3 regions of the Sporosarcina sp. SG10008 genome follow, and region 2 is predicted to be linked to each of the others. Evidence: riboswitches for the same ligand, from Rfam matches in the RefSeq annotation. Region 2 holds a riboswitch; each other region holds the start of a gene.
The links. A riboswitch is a leader RNA that binds a small molecule or an ion and turns the genes downstream of it on or off. The one in region 2 is predicted to bind S-adenosylmethionine.

Region 1 (2,273 bases), 780 kb from region 2:
TTGTTGGTAATCGTTTTGACTAACTTGGGAGGAACGTTGGGGACCTTCTTAGGCGGAGCCGACGTTATCCGTGTATTCTTTGAAAACTTAAAGTGAAATCAATTGATCAGCATTTTCTTTTAAACGTTTTATAGTAATAATGGGGTGGGGATCGGATGAATCGAATCAGTTTTTGCTTGTTAGTGATTTTGACGACTGGACTAATGGGTTCTTCTTTTACAATAGGGAAGTTAGGGTTAGCCTATTCATCTCCACTCCTATTAGTCGCTCTGCGTTTTACGCTTGCAGGGATTATTATGGCAACTATCGTTAAAATCTTAAACAAGCCACATCCAGTAAAAGCAATCGACTGGGTGTGGATTGTTCTAATTGGACTTTTCCAAACAGCTTTTGTGATGGGCTGTATATTTATGGCACTGCGTACAATCACTTCTGGAGAGACGTCTATCCTAACGTTTATGAATCCTTTACTCGTTGTCGTTTTTGGGACGCTTTTTTTAAAATCGCGTTACCATATTCAGCAATGGATAGGTGTACTGTTAGGTTTTATCGGGGTTTTTCTCACGTTAGGTTCACATCTTGACTTTAAAGTCGGTACCATATTAGGGCTTTTGTCGGCTGTTTCATGGGCGATTGCTACGCTATTGATAAAAATACATGGTTTCAAATTTGATACGTATGTAATGACAGCCTATCAAATGCTTTTTGGTGGATTAATTCTCTTTCTGGGAAGCTTACTACTGGAAGAGACTTTCTTTAAAATGACTACTCAATCTATCCTGATTTTGTTATGGCTTACCATTGCAGCCTCAATTATTCAGTTTTCTATTTGGTTTTATCTTCTCCAAAGAGGTAATCAAGAACGAACTAGTGCATTCCTTTTTTTAGCGCCATTCTTCGGTGTACTCACAGGATGGTTTTTACTCCATGAAAGACTAACCTGGTCTATCCTTTTTGGTGGATTACTAATATTTGCAGGAATCTTTCTTGTTAATTGGAAAAATAATTATGAAAAGGAAATAGAGAAAACCGATGAGAACAACGAAAGGTTAAGTGAGAGTTAACTAACATGTTTCCTAGCGCACTGAAAAGTAGTTTAAAGTGCCTATTATATGTGCAAGAAGATCGCCTTTAATTCCAACTAAACTGATATGATTGAAAATAAATTCTGATAAGTCATTGACTTTGAATTTTCGATAATGTAGTATTGGTCTCAACTTAATAGTTTATATCTTATCTAGAGAGGTTGAGGGACTGGCCCGATGAAACCTCGGCAACAGACTGTTTAGTACTGTGCCAATTCCAGTAAACGAAAGTTTAGCAGATAAGAGGAGTAATATGTGTTCGATTCTATTAACCTCTTCTTGCTCTATTTAGAAGTGGTTTTTTTATTTCTTTACTGTAAAGGTTGTAAGTCATTTATCATTTTAACAATTTCATACATGCTAATTAGACAACTAAAGGCAACTTTCTAATCGATTATTTGAATCGGAAAAAGGTGTCTTTTTTGTATATAAAAATTAAACTGAAACAAATGATTTAGGGGGGCAAACAATGACAGAGTCTACAAATATCGTTTGGCATGAATCAGAGGTAACAAAAAAAAAACGTCAAGAACTAAAGGGCCATAAGAGTGCTATTCTTTGGTTCACTGGGCTATCAGGGTCAGGGAAATCAACAGTTTCAGTAGCGCTAGAAACAAAGTTACACGCGAAAGGCATTCATACTTATCGACTGGATGGAGATAATGTCCGGCACGGTTTAAATAAGAATCTAGGGTTTAGTCCAAATGATCGGACGGAAAATATTCGCAGAATCGGTGAAGTTTCAAAACTAATGGTCGACGCTGGCTTATTCACATTGACAGCATTCATATCGCCTTATCAGGAAGATCGAGATCAGGTGCGAGAAATTGTCAAATCCGATGAGTTTATCGAAATATACGTTAAGGCAAGTTTAGAAACTTGTGAAGAACGGGATCCGAAGGGGCTTTATAAGAAAGCAAGATTGGGTGAAATTAAAGGTTTTACAGGAATTGATGCTCCTTATGAAGAACCTGTTAACCCGGAAATAATCATTGATACCAATCAATTAAATATTGTAGAGTCTGTCAAAGCCATCGTTTCTTATTTAAAAGAAAATAACTATATCTAAAAAAATTACTAAATGCGTAACATATTGGGGTTTTAGGAATAGAATGTATTTAAACCTACTTGACACATAGGATTAATAAAGTTAGTATAAACGCTAATCACATGCCGACTGGAAATCAA
Region 2 (2,273 bases):
TGTCAATTACCTCCACTTGAGCAGCTCGTGATGACATATAGGCAATTGCCTTTTCTATTTCGTCATCCTCGCCTTTTAGTTCCATCAGGAAAGTACCGAGTGGCCTTTCTTGAATATATTCAATGGAGCCGTGTAGGAAATTACCTTGTATAGTAAATTGCTGCACAGTATCTGAGATAATTCCATCGCCTGCGACATCACCTTTAAACATGACTTTGACCAGTTTGCCCGTGCACTTGCTCAAAATCATTGACGGCACATCAAATGACACAACACTACTAATAAATTCTTTCGTTAATTCTTCTTGAGGATCTGAAAATATATCATATACTTGTCCTTCTTCAATCACTTTTCCATCTTGCATAATTGCCATGCGATCACAAATTTCTTTCACGACATTCATCTCGTGTGTTATTAGAACGATTGTAATCTGTAATTCTTTATTTATTTTCTTCAACAGCCTTAAAATAGATAGCGTCGTATTTGGATCTAATGCAGATGTTGCTTCATCACACAGTAACACTGAAGGATTATTCGCTAGTGCTCGGGCAATACCTACCCGCTGCTTCTGGCCACCACTCAGCTGCGCAGGATAAACATCCCGTTTATCAGAGAGGCCAACCATTTCTAGTAAGTCCGTTACCCGAGCGTTTATTTTATTGGCAGGCGTTTTGGCTGCCCGTAAAGCAAATGCTATATTTTCATATACTGTCTTTTGGCTGATTAAATAAAAGTGTTGAAAAATCATTCCTATTTTCAGACGTGCCTGACGGAGATTATTCCCCCGTAACTTCATCAAATTTAATCCATCTACTAAGATCGTTCCGCTCGTTGGTTTTTCCAACAAATTTAGACAACGGATAAGAGAACTCTTCCCTGCACCTGAGTAACCTACGATTCCGAAAATTTCTCCTGTGTTAATGTCGAGTGAGACATTATCAACACCAGTCACGATTCTCTCTTTTGTTTTGTATACTTTTGATACGTTTTGAATTTGAATCATGCAATTCTCCTCTTTCTATAAATAGAAGTACGAAATCTCAGATGTCTGACCATATAAAAATGCTTCTCTCATATATGAAAGAAGCACCGAAAATAAAAAGGTTTCAGCTCATCTTTCAGAATGAAATTCACTCTGTAGGAGTTAGCACCTTCCTTACATTACGCAAGGGGTTGCTGGACGTCATCGGGCCTATCCCTCAGTCTCTCTTGATAAGTACCATTATGTAATTATTTTGATTGATAAGTTTCATATTAGTATGTTCCAATAAGATTGTCAACATAATATGTTCTGATATATAACAATTTATTATCATTTTCATTTCATTCCATGTATACTGACAATAAGAAAAGCGGAAGGCGCCGTCTAGACGCGACAGGCATAAGTCAATCCAGGGGAAGGCAGTCTAAGAGCGCGACGTCCTGTCGCAACGACTGCATACCTGCATCCTTGCAGGCACGACGTGGCGCTCTTTGCCACATAGCTGGATTGCTTTCAAGGAACCTAGCCTAAGTACGCCGCGTCCTGCGGCAATGGCTAGGTGACCCACATCCTTTGGGCCTCAGAGCGGCTGGCGCCTGGAGCTAGACAATAAGAAAAGCGCAAGCGCCTTGGTAGACCCGACAAGCGCTGGAGTCTAGACACTGCTCCAAGTGAAAAACTTATACTATCTTACTCTTTTACACTAAAGATTGGATTACATAGAAGAGAGGTTATTACATGGCACTATCAAATCGACTCAAGAACCTACCACCGCACTTTTTCGCATCACTTGTTCGAAACGTACAAGAAGCACTTTCTGAAGGACGCGACGTTATTAACTTGGGGCGTGGAAATCCCGATCAACCGACACCTCCACATATTATAAAAGCACTCCAAGAAGCAGTCGAAGATCCAACAACACATGGATACTCCCCTTTCAGAGGGACTGCCGAATTAAAACAGGCTGTTGCTGACTTTTATAAACGAGAATACGATGTTCATATTGATCCTAAAACAGAGGTAGCGATTCTATTTGGAACAAAACCTGGATTGGTCGAGTTACCCCTCGCGATTATGAACGAAGATGAATTACTTTTATTGCCGGATCCGGGATATCCCGATTATTTATCGAGTGTAAGCTTAGCCAATATTAAATACGATTTAATGCCATTACTTGCAGAAAACGATTTTTTACCTGATTACTCTGCTCTTTCCGATGAACAAAAGAAGCAAGCAAAATTAATGTATTTGAACTATCCAAATAACCCAACAAGCGCAACAGCCACACTTC
Region 3 (2,273 bases), 400 kb from region 2:
AAGTCCTTATCGGCTTGAAGAATTGCTTGCACCTTACGAAGAACATGAACTATTTGTCTTCGTTGATGCGGATGAAGATGGAGAAAAGACCCGTGTTTTATTCAAAAGAGAGTTCCCGGCAGCAATCCATTTGTACACAGAAAAGGTTTATCGGGAAGTGGAGACGACCCCATACAAAGTGTTGGCTACAATACTACAAGGTGCGGATTTTAAAATCAGACCGGAATTTCTAATTTAAAGGATGTAGAATTAATGGAAACTTGGACACGCGAACAATGGGAGATGGCTTTGAAAGAGTCTTCAGTGGCAGCGTTTTATTTATATACACCAATGTGTGGAACTTGTGCAGTCGCATCTAAAATGATGGGAGTTATTACCGTCATGAGACCGGGAATACCAATCGGGAAAGCAGATTTGAATTACGTACAAAATATTGCAATTGACTATGAAATCGAAAGCGTTCCTTGCCTTCTTATACAAAAGGATGGCGTTTTAACCCATAAAATTTATGCATTTCAATCAGTACCGTATCTACTTGAAGAAATAGATTGACAATAGATATGGAACTTTGATATACTTCGTCTTAACATTCAATTGAATAGGTCACTCTTATTAAGAGAGGTGGAGGGATAGTGCCCTGCGAAGCCCGGCAACCGTCACGTAAGTGAAATGGTGCCAAGTCACACAAAGCATACGCTTTGAAAGATGAGAGATTGGACAACGTTTATTTTCGATAACGTCAAGCCTTTCTGCCCGTCTGCAGGAAGGCTTTTTTGTATTGAAAAGCGGAAGGCGCCGCTCAGCCCCGACAGGCACAAGTCAGATTGCGAAGGGGGCGTACCTAAGCCACCACAGCGAACTGCCTTGTGACCCGAGGGGGTGGCGCCTGAAGCTAGACAAAATTAGTAACAAAACAATTTTTCTGAGGTGAAAAAAATGATTTATTTAACGGATATAAATAAACGATACGGTGAAGGGCCAGGCAGTATTTCAGCAGTCGAAAATGTATCGCTTGAAATTACTGACGGTGAGATTTTTGGAGTCATCGGCTATAGTGGGGCAGGAAAAAGTACGTTGATTCGACTACTGAACGGTCTTGAAATGCCAACGTCAGGTAGCGTTAAAATAGGAAGTCTAGAAATATCAGCAATTAAAGGGAAAGAGCTAAGGGAAGCACGACAAAAAGTGAGTATGATTTTCCAACACTTTAACTTACTGTGGTCTAGAACAGTGAAGGAGAATATCGCTTTCCCTCTTGAAATCGCGGGTGTACGAAAAGCCGAGCGTGATAAGAAAGTGGCGGAACTGATTGAATTAGTTGGTTTGGCTGGTCGTGAAAATGCATATCCATCCGAATTGTCTGGAGGTCAGAAACAGCGCGTAGGGATTGCTCGTGCGCTTGCAAACGACCCTGAAGTCCTTCTTTGTGACGAAGCGACTTCAGCCCTTGATCCAGAAACAACGGATTCAATACTAGACCTTCTAACAGGAATTAATGAACGACTTGGACTGACAATTGTGCTTATCACACATGAAATGCACGTTATCCGGAAAATTTGCCACAGAGTTGCAGTTATGGAGGCAGGGAAAGTTGTTGAGTTGGGAGATGTCCTGGATGTGTTCCAATCACCGAAGGAACCGATCACAAAGCGGTTTGTCTCTCAAGTGACGGAACCCGTGGAGGCGAAGCAGGCAATGGCGCATATTAAGGAAGAATTTCCTGCCGGCACGCTTATCAAGCTTGTATTTGTAGGGGAGCGGACAGAACAACCTGTGCTCGCAAGTCTTATTCGGAAATTCACTGTCGATGTGAATATCGTGCAGGGAAACATATCCCATACACATGGCGGGGCATACGGCACACTGATACTTCAGCTGCTTGGAGATTCCTCAATCATTGAGGAAGCAATTCAATACCTCAATGAAAATGATGTTCAGACGGAGGTGATCGGTAATGATTGAAAACCTTTTTCCGAATGTCGACTGGACTAAAATGTGGGAAGCAACAGTGGAAACACTCTATATGACTGCGGTTTCTACATTGTTCACTTTAGTTATTGGGTTAGGACTTGGAATTTTACTCTTCCTATCTAGTCCCGGTCAACTTTGGTCGAATAAGTTGGTCAATATTATATCAGGAGCATTCGTCAATATTTTTAGATCCATTCCGTTTATCATATTAATCATTTTACTTATTCCGTTTACGAAATTTCTTCTTGGTACAATCCGCGGACCGGATGCAGCGATGCCGGCACTTATTATTGGGGCGGCTC

Region 1: it holds a riboswitch for S-adenosylmethionine, as region 2 does, so the genes downstream of both, cysC (adenylyl-sulfate kinase) here and ACGLYD_RS03910 (methionine ABC transporter ATP-binding protein) in region 2, are expected to answer to the same signal.
Region 3: it holds a riboswitch for S-adenosylmethionine, as region 2 does, so the genes downstream of both, ACGLYD_RS01920 (methionine ABC transporter ATP-binding protein) here and ACGLYD_RS03910 (methionine ABC transporter ATP-binding protein) in region 2, are expected to answer to the same signal.

The regions. Positions count from the first base shown of each region.
Region 1 covers NZ_CP172607.1:1,561,735-1,564,007, forward strand. Annotated here, with positions in the region: gene ACGLYD_RS07425 (TraB/GumN family protein) at 1-96, shown strand, start outside; gene ACGLYD_RS07430 (DMT family transporter) at 156-1,064, shown strand; SAM riboswitch class I at 1,231-1,331, shown strand; gene cysC (adenylyl-sulfate kinase) at 1,555-2,154, shown strand.
Region 2 covers NZ_CP172607.1:777,246-779,518, reverse strand. Annotated here, with positions in the region: gene ACGLYD_RS03910 (methionine ABC transporter ATP-binding protein) at 1-1,003, opposite strand, end outside; SAM riboswitch class I at 1,109-1,219, opposite strand; gene ACGLYD_RS03905 (pyridoxal phosphate-dependent aminotransferase) at 1,721-2,273, shown strand, end outside.
Region 3 covers NZ_CP172607.1:375,765-378,037, forward strand. Annotated here, with positions in the region: gene ACGLYD_RS01910 (toprim domain-containing protein) at 1-238, shown strand, start outside; gene ACGLYD_RS01915 (thioredoxin family protein) at 253-552, shown strand; SAM riboswitch class I at 607-712, shown strand; gene ACGLYD_RS01920 (methionine ABC transporter ATP-binding protein) at 937-1,962, shown strand; gene ACGLYD_RS01925 (methionine ABC transporter permease) at 1,955-2,273, shown strand, end outside.